2 regions of the Bradyrhizobium sp. A5 genome follow, and region 1 is predicted to be linked to the other one. Evidence: riboswitches for the same ligand, from Rfam matches in the RefSeq annotation. Region 1 holds a riboswitch; the other holds the start of a gene.
What was found. Region 1 has a riboswitch for S-adenosylmethionine ahead of WHZ77_RS30245 (homoserine O-acetyltransferase). Riboswitches for the same ligand answer to the same signal wherever they lie in the genome.

Region 1 (4,412 bases):
TCGAACGCGCGCATCTCGTTGGCCTCTCGATGGGCGCCTATTCGTCGCTCCAGATCGGACTGAACGCACCGCAGCGCGCGCTGTCGATGACGCTGGCTGGCGTCGGCTCCGGCTCGGAGATCGAAAACCTCGACGCCTGGCGCAGGCAGTGCCGCGCCAATGCCGAGCAGTTCGAGACATCAGGCTCGGCGGAAGTGGCAAAAGTCACGCGGGAGGCGCCGAGCCGGATTCCCTTCCTGGTCAAGGACCCACGCGGCCACGCTGATTTCTACGCCGCGCTGGCGCGACATGACGCGAAGGGTTCGGCGAACACGATGCGCGGCTTCCAGGGCGGCCGTCCGTCGATCTTTGCGATGACCGACGCAATCAAGAAGGCGTTCACGCCCGCTCTGATCATCTGCGGTGACGAGGACGATCCGTGCGTCGGGCCGAGCCTGTTCCTGAAGAAGCACCTGCCCGCGGCGGGGCTCGCGATGTTTCCGAAGTCGGGCCACGTGCTCAACCTGGAAGAGCCCGCGTTGTTCAACGAGAGCGTGGAGCGGTTCGTGACGCTGGTGGAAGCCGGGCGCTGGCCGGTGCGCGATCCGAGGTCGCTGGCGGTCGGTTAAGCCCGTCATTCCGGGATGCGCTTCGTGCGCCCCGGAATGACAGACGAGCTACTTCCCTTGCCCGCGCGTCAGCAGGAACACGCCCTGCTCGCCGAACAGGTTCCACACCCACCACGGCATCCGCAGCCGCAGCGGGCGGCCGTAGAGATCGAGCGCCTCGGCGCGCTCCATCTTGACACCGATCGCATCGCAGAGCTCGACGAAATCCTTGATGGTACAGAAATGGATGTTGGCGGTGTCGTACCAGCTTGCCGGCAGATTCTCGGTGCGCGGCATGTGGCCGCCCACCAGGAGCTGGAGCCGCATCCGCCAGAAACCGAAATTCGGGAACGAGACGATGGCGCGGCGACCGATGCGCAGTAGATTTTCCAGCACCACCTTGGGCTGCCGTGTCGCCTGCAGCGTCTGCGACAGGATCACGTAGTCGAAGGCGTCGTCGGGATAGTTGACGAGGTCGGTGTCGGCATCGCCCTGCACCACCGCGAGCCCCTTGGCGACGCAGCGGTTGACGCCCTCGCGCGACAATTCGATGCCGCGGCCGTCGATGCCGCGGGTCTCCAGCAGCTGGAGCAGGTCGCCCTCGCCGCAGCCGACATCGAGTACTTTCGAGCCCGGCTTGACCATTCCGGCAACCAGCAGATGATCGGCGCGAAACTGGCCGCGCCGCTCCGTGGTGAGGCCGTCCAGGGGCAGCACTTCCTGTACGGACATCGCTAGCCCTCCTTGCCGGTGAGCCCGCGCGCCTTGCCGGCCGATTGCAGGAAGGCGCGGGAAATGTCGAGGAATTCGGGCACGTCGAGCAGGAAGGCGTCATGGCCGCGATCGGTTTCGATCTCGGCGAACGACACCCGCGCGCTCGACGCATTCAGCGCATGCACCAGCGCGCGCGATTCCGAGGTCGGGAACAGCCAGTCGCTGGTGAAGGAGACGACGCAGAAGCGCGTCTGGATGCCGGCAAACGCTTTCGCCAGCACGCCGCCGTGATCGCCGGCGATATCGAAATAGTCCATCGCGCGCGTCAGATAGAGATAGGAATTGGCATCGAACCGCTCGACGAAGGACGAGCCCTGGTAGCGTAGATAGCTTTCGACCTGGAAGTCGGCATCGAACGAGAAGGTCGGCAGCTCGCGGTCCTGCATGCGGCGGCCGAACTTGCGATGCAGCGCCGCGTCCGAGAGATAGGTGATGTGCGCGGCCATGCGCGCCACCGCAAGCCCGCGATGCGGATGGATGCCGTGATCGGCGTAGCCGCCATTGTGCCAGTCGGGATCGGCCATCACGGCCTGGCGGCCGAGTTCGTGGAAGGCAATGTTCTGCGCCGAGTGCCGCGTCGCGCAGGCGATCGCCAGCGCGGAATACACGCGCCTGGGATAGGCCGCGGTCCATTGCAGCACCTGCATCCCGCCCATCGAGCCGCCCACGACGGCGAACAGCGTATCGATGCCGAGCCGGTCGATCAGCATCGCCTGCGCGCGCACCATGTCGGGAATGGTGATGACGGGGAAATCCAGCCCCCACACCTTGCCGGTGGCGGGATTGATCGAGGCCGGCCCGGTCGAGCCCATGCAGCCGCCGATCACGTTGGAGCAGATGATGAAGTAGCGGCTGGGATCGAGCGGCCGGCCGGGGCCGACCAGGGTCTCCCACCAGCCTGGCTTGCCGGTGACGGGATGCAAATTGGCGACATGCTGGTCGCCGGTCAGCGCATGGCAGATCAGAACCGCGTTGGAGCGATCGGCGTTGAGCTCGCCGTAGGTCTGGTAGGCGATCTGGAACGGGGTGAGATCGACGCCGCAATCGAGCCGCAGCGGCTGGTCCCCGCCGAACTGCGCAAGCTGCGAACTCGGATGATCCACCTCATGCGACCGGTCGTCGGCACTGATCGCGGGACTCGGAATCGACTTGACGCCAACCATCATCGACCTCGTTTGCGACCGGCTGCCAAGCCGGCGCTGGATTCAGGCCATGAAAAACCCGGCCTGAACGATAGGTTCGGCCGGGATCGGAAGCGTCCCCGGCCTGTTTAGCGAGTTTTTTAACGTGGCTGCAAGCCGGCCGGCTCAAATGACCACGGAACAAGCAAAAACTACTGTCTTGGGCGGTTTTCGTCAAGTCGCGGTCCGGATTAACCAAAATAGCCCTTCACCGGGCCGCGGAGCAGGGCCAATTTCCTTTTGCATTTCTCTTTGCTTTCGCGGCTCCGACTGCCTAATCAGGACCTCGACAGCAGCGGGCCCGACCATATCAGTCAACTTGGCCGGCCCGCATTGGAACGCCTCTCAACACTCCCTTGCCAGATATGTCCCAACGTCCGCCCGCGCCACCATCGCTCCAGGAATTGCGCAAGGAGATCGACGCGATCGACGAGGGCATGCACCGCCTGCTGATGCAGCGCGGCGACATCATCGACCGCCTGATTCAGGTGAAGCAGACCCAGGAGGTCGGCTCGGCATTCCGCCCGGCACGCGAGGCCGCGATGATGCGCGACCTCGTGCAGCGTCATCGCGGCATCCTGCCGCTCGACACGGTCGAGAGCATCTGGCGCGTCATCATCTCGACCTTCACCTATGTCCAGGCGCCGTTCTCCGTGCATGCCGACATCTCGGTGAGCGAGCCCGCCATGCGCGATTCCGCGCGTTTCCATTTCGGCTTCACGGTGCCCTACGTCGCGCATTTCAGTGCGCAGGCGGCGGTCGAGGCGGTGGCGAAATCCAAGGGCGATCTGGCGCTGGTCTCGGCGACCTCGAGCCGCACGCCGTGGTGGCTGGAGCTGGAAGCAGCGGGTGCGCCAAAGATCATCGCGCGGCTGCCCTTCGTCGAGCGCGCCGACCATCCGGCAGCGCTGCCGGTGTTCGCCATCTCGCGCGTCGCCGACAGCGCCCTGGTGACGGAGGTCGAGACCTTCAGCGTGCGCGTGTCCGGGTGGAACGCCGACGTTGCGCGCGCGCTGTCACCGCTCGCCGAGATCGTGGCGTGCCCGATACCGCCTTCGACGGCGCGGCGCTGCTGGTCTCGGTCACGAGCGCGACCAGCATCGACAAAATCAAGGCTGCCCTGATCGAAGCGGGGGCCTCGGTGCGGTCCACGGCCCTCGTCGGCAGCCACGCAACGCGCTATACGGTGCCCCCGACCGGGCCGAAATCGTAAATCGCGAACCGCCTTAGCCTATCCGGAGTTGAAGATGTCACGCCCCGTGCCGAATCCCGGCATTCTCGATATTGCGCCCTACACGCCCGGCAAGAGCCCGGTCGCCGAGCCGGGCCGCAAGGTGTTCAAGCTCTCGGCCAACGAGACGCCGTTCGGGCCCTCGCCGAAGGCGATCGAGGCCTTCAAGAGCGTAGCGGATCATCTGGAGGATTATCCGGAAGGCACCTCGCGCGTGCTGCGTGAAGCCATCGGCCGCAGCTTCGGCCTCGATCCCAACCGCATCATCTGCGGCGCCGGCTCGGACGAGATCCTCAACCTGCTCGCCCACACCTATCTCAGCCATGGCGACGAGGCGATCTCCACCACGCACGGCTTCCTGGTCTATCCGATCGCAACCATGGCGGTCGGTGCGAAGAACGTGGTCGCAGCCGAGAAGAACCTCACCACCGACGTCGACGCCATCCTCAAGGCGGTGACGCCGAAGACAAAGCTGGTCTGGCTCGCCAACCCGAACAATCCGACCGGGACCTATATTCCGTTCGACGAGGTCAAGCGCCTGCGCGCCGGCCTGCCCTCGCATGTGCTGCTGGTGCTGGACGCCGCCTATTCCGACTACGTCTCGCGTAACGATTACGAGATGGGGATCGAGCTCGTCGC
Region 2 (4,412 bases), 1.1 Mb from region 1:
ACGCCGGTTATGCAGGCGCCTGCGCAGGCTCAAGCCCAAGCCGCGCAGGCACCGTCCGCGCCGACGCAGTCCGCTAATCCCGCGCCCGCCTCGCCTTCCCAGACCACAATTGCGGCCACCCACCCCTCCGCGGAGCAGCGCAGCATCACCGGGCGCGCGATCGACAGGGTGAAGCAGGTCGCCAAATCCGCCGGCGACATCTTCAACCGCGTGCCGTGTCTCGCGCCGAAGGGCGGCTCGAAGACGATGGGCTCGCTGCCGCATGTCGCGAACAAGCTCATCGCCGGCAAGCCTGTCGTGATCGTCGCGTTCGGCTCGTCGTCGACCGCCGGTTATGGCGCAAGCTCGCCCGATTTCAATTATCCGAATCGTCTCGCCGCACAGCTGCGCCGGCAGTATCCGACCGCCGACATCACCGTCGTCAATGCCGGCGTTGGCGGCGAGGATGCGCCCGAGATGATGAAGCGTCTCCAGACCGAGGTGATCGACGTGCATCCCGATCTGGTGATCTGGCAAGTCGGTACCAACGCCGTGCTGCGCAACCTTGATCCCGGCGATACCGCCAAGCTCGTCGAGAACGGCATCGCCAGCATTCAGGCCGCAGGCGATGCAGACATCGTGCTGGTCGATCCGCAATATTCGCCGGCCGTCAACCAGCGCAAGGAGAGCGCCGGCAAGATGGTGAAGCTGCTCGGCAAGGTCGCCGAGCTCCGTCACGTCGGCATCTTCCCGCGCTTCGAGGTGATGCGCGACTGGCACGAGAACCAATCGATCCCGGTCGAGAGCTTCGTCATCGCCGACGGACTGCACATGAACGATTGGGGCTACGCCTGCTTCGCCCAACTCCTCGGCGACGACATCATCCGCTCGGTCGGCCAGATCAAGCTCGGGGTGAACGTGCCTGGAGACGTGCGCGCGTATCGGCCGATGTAGTTCGGGTGCTTGGGGTGGGTTAGCCCTGCAGTGCCGTAGGGTGGGCAAAGGCGCAAAGCGCCGTGCCCACCATTTATCGGCACCGAGATCGCGAATGGTGGGCACGCTTCGTTTTGCCCACCCTACGAGACCACCGTCCCCCTTACGCCTTCTCCAGCGCCGCCGTCAGATCCTCGATCAGATCATCCGCATGCTCGAGCCCCGCGGAGAAGCGGATGAATCCCTCGCTGATGCCGAGCGCGGCGCGGTCTTCCGGCTTCAGGCGCTGATGCGTCGTGGTCGCCGGATGCGTGACGAGACTCTTGGCGTCGCCGAGATTGTTCGAGATCCTCGCAAGCTTGAGCGCGTTGAGCACGCGGAAGGCGCCTGCCTTGCCGCCCTTCACCTCGAAGCCGACCAGCGTCGAGCCGCCGCGCATCTGCTTCTTCACGAGCGCTGCCTGCGGATGATCGGCGCGGCCGGGATAGACCAGCCGCGAAATCTTGGGATGGCTCGCCAGCACGTCCGCGATGCGCGCCGCCGACTCGGTCTGCGCGCGCACGCGCACGGCCAGCGTCTCCAGGCCCTTGAGCAGGATCCAGGCGTTGAACGGCGAGATCGACGGGCCGGTCTGGCGCATGAAATTGTGGAGGTGCTCGGCAACGAACGCTTCCGACGACAGGATGATGCCGCCCAGACACCGGCCCTGGCCGTCGATGTGCTTGGTTGCGGAATAGACCACGACATCGGCGCCGAGCGCGAGCGGGCTCTGCCAGATCGGGGTCGCGAACACGTTGTCGACGACGAGCCGCGCTCCCCCACTATGCGCGATCTCGGCGATGCCGGGAATGTCGAGCACGTCGAGCGTCGGATTGGTCGGGCTCTCCAGGAAGAACGTCTTGGTGTTCGGCTTCAGCGCACGCTGCCATTGGTCGAGGTCGGAGCCGTCGACCAGCGTGGTCTCGATGCCGTAGCGCGGCAACAGGTCCTGGATGACGTAGAGGCACGAGCCGAACAGCGCGCGCGAGGCGACGACGTGATCGCCGGCCTTCAGCGGCGCGAGGATCGCGGTCGTCACAGCGGCCATGCCGGTCGCCGCCGAGCGCGCCGCTTCAGCGCCTTCGAGCTCGATCATGCGGCGCTCGAACATCGAGATGGTGGGGTTGGAGTAGCGCGAATAAATGAAGCCGGGGTCCTCGCCCTTGAACCGCGCTTCGCATTGCTCGGCGGTGTCGTAGACATAGCCCTGGGTCAGGAACAGCGACTCCGACGTCTCGCCATATTGCGAGCGCAGGGTGCCGGAATGGACCAGACGGGTTTCGGGACGATATTGCGTGGTGGACGCCGGGGACTTCGACATAGGATCTCCTCTGCGTGACCATCGAAAATGGTCACAAAAAAACCGGCCTGGATAACTTCCACGGGCCGGGATCACAGAGGTCCCCGGCCTGTTTAGCGACTTATTTAACGTGGCTGCAAGCCGGCCGGCTCAAATCACCACGGGATAAGTCATGCTCATATTCCGCAATGCCCTTTTCGTCAAGGCGTGCATCGGATAGCCGTAAAAAGCTGTATTTTCCGCATGTCCGGATACATTTACCCCCTGACGAGGACCCCGGTTTGACGTTCACGGTCGCCGCCGACGCCAATGGTATCCTGCCCGACCGCATGATCGCGGCGATGGCGGAAGCGGGCCTCATCCTGCCCGCTTACGACTTCGTCGAAAGCCAGATCCAGCCGGCGAGCCTCGACCTTCGCCTCGGCGACATCGCTTATCGTGTCCGCGCCAGCTTCCTGCCCGGCCCCGGCGCCACCGTCGCCGAGCGCATCGACGAACTGAAGCTGCACGAGTTCAGCCTCGCCGACGGCGCGGTGCTGGAGACCAACTGCGTCTATATCGTGCCGCTGCTCGAAAGCCTCGCTCTGCCGCCGGAGATCGTCGCGGCCGCGAACCCGAAGAGCTCCACCGGCCGGCTCGACGTCTTCACCCGCGTGATCGCCGACGGTACCCGCCGCTTCGACATGATCGGCGCCGGCTATCACGGTCCGCTCTATGCCGAGATCAGCCCGAAGACGTTTCCGGTGCTGGTGCGCGAGGGCTCGCGCCTGTCGCAGGTTCGTTTCCGCGCCGGTGACGCCATCCTCAATGCCGACGCGCTCGAAACCTTGCATGCCGCCGAGCGTCTCGTCGACATCGACGATGCGGATCTGTCCGGCGGTGTCGCCGTCTCCGTCGATCTCGCCGGCGAGAAGGGAAGCGGCTTTGTCGGCTACCGTGCCAAGCGCCACACCGGCGTTGTCGATGTCGACCGCCGCTCCGGCTATGCGGTCGGGGAGTTCTGGGAGCCGATCTCGGCCCGCCCCGACGGCAGCCTCATCCTCGATCCCGGCGAGTTCTACATCCTCGCCTCCAAAGAAGCGGTGCAGGTGCCGCCCGACTACGCTGCGGAGATGGTGCCGTTCGATCCGCTGGTCGGCGAATTCCGCGTGCACTATGCCGGATTCTTCGATCCCGGCTTCGGCTATGCCGGCGCCGGCGGGCAGGGATCGCGCGCGGTGCTCGAAGTGCGCTCGCGCGAAGTGCCTTTCATCCTCGAGCACGGCCAGATCGTCGGCCGCCTCGTCTACGAGAAGATGCTGGCACGCCCCGACGCGATGTACGGCCAGCGCATCGGCTCCAACTACCAGGCGCAGGGGTTGAAGCTGAGCAAGCACTTCCGGGTGTAGTGCTAGCCCTAATTTCTGCTGTCATTCCCCGCGAAGGCGGGGAATCCAGTATGCCGCGGCCTCTCGATTCAATCACAACCGTCTCTGGAATACTGGATCGCCGCCCGCGCGCGATGACAGCGAATGTAGTTGGTTGCGTCACTCCATCCGCAATGACACACTCCCGCAAAACAACAAGCCGGGAGCAAACATGACCGCCGCAGCAGACACCGCGCAGGAAGCCCAATGGAAACGCTGGCGCGCGGTGGCCGATCTCTACCATGCTTACTTCACCGGCCTCATCCTCACCGTCGTCACCCGGCGCGGCACGGCCCACGCTGCGGAATTCGTCTTCCGCGTCTTCCGCCGCCAGCAGCAGGAGCGCTTCCTGCCGGGGCTGAAGAAGCTCGGGCTCGACCATCTGCCACCGGCGGTGGCTGCCGCGCAGTATCACTATCTCTCCAACTGGATCGGCGGTGTGCATGTCGAATACATGTATGAGAGCGATACCAAGGCGTGGATCCGCTATCCGCCGCCGCGCTGGATCTGGAAGGGCACCGCGATCTGCGGCGTGCCGGGCGAGGTGAGCCGCGCGATGCTGCGCGGCTGGCACGCCAACAACGGCGTTGCGCTTGGCGATCTCAGGCTGGGCTTCGTCTGCACCAAGCAGAGCGTCGACGGCCAGGACGGGCTCGAAGGCTACTATCACCAGTACGACCACCCGCTCGAACTCGACCAGCGCCTGGTGTTCGCGCGCCATCTCGAAGCGCCGCTGTTCGACGCCAAGACCGCGC

Region 2: linked by a shared signal. The riboswitch ahead of WHZ77_RS02080 (O-succinylhomoserine sulfhydrylase) and the one ahead of WHZ77_RS30245 (homoserine O-acetyltransferase) in region 1 are both predicted to bind S-adenosylmethionine.

The regions. Positions count from the first base shown of each region.
Region 1 covers NZ_CP148990.1:6,395,337-6,399,748, forward strand. Annotated here, with positions in the region: gene WHZ77_RS30235 (alpha/beta fold hydrolase) at 1-608, shown strand, start outside; gene metW (methionine biosynthesis protein MetW) at 657-1,319, opposite strand; gene WHZ77_RS30245 (homoserine O-acetyltransferase) at 1,322-2,524, opposite strand; SAM riboswitch at 2,611-2,690, opposite strand; partial or broken gene WHZ77_RS30250 (chorismate mutase) at 2,908-3,755, shown strand; gene WHZ77_RS30255 (pyridoxal phosphate-dependent aminotransferase) at 3,790-4,412, shown strand, end outside.
Region 2 covers NZ_CP148990.1:460,846-465,257, forward strand. Annotated here, with positions in the region: gene WHZ77_RS02075 (SGNH/GDSL hydrolase family protein) at 1-933, shown strand, start outside; gene WHZ77_RS02080 (O-succinylhomoserine sulfhydrylase) at 1,076-2,272, opposite strand; SAM riboswitch at 2,344-2,423, opposite strand; gene WHZ77_RS02085 (2'-deoxycytidine 5'-triphosphate deaminase) at 2,581-3,639, shown strand; gene WHZ77_RS02090 (hypothetical protein) at 3,830-4,412, shown strand, end outside.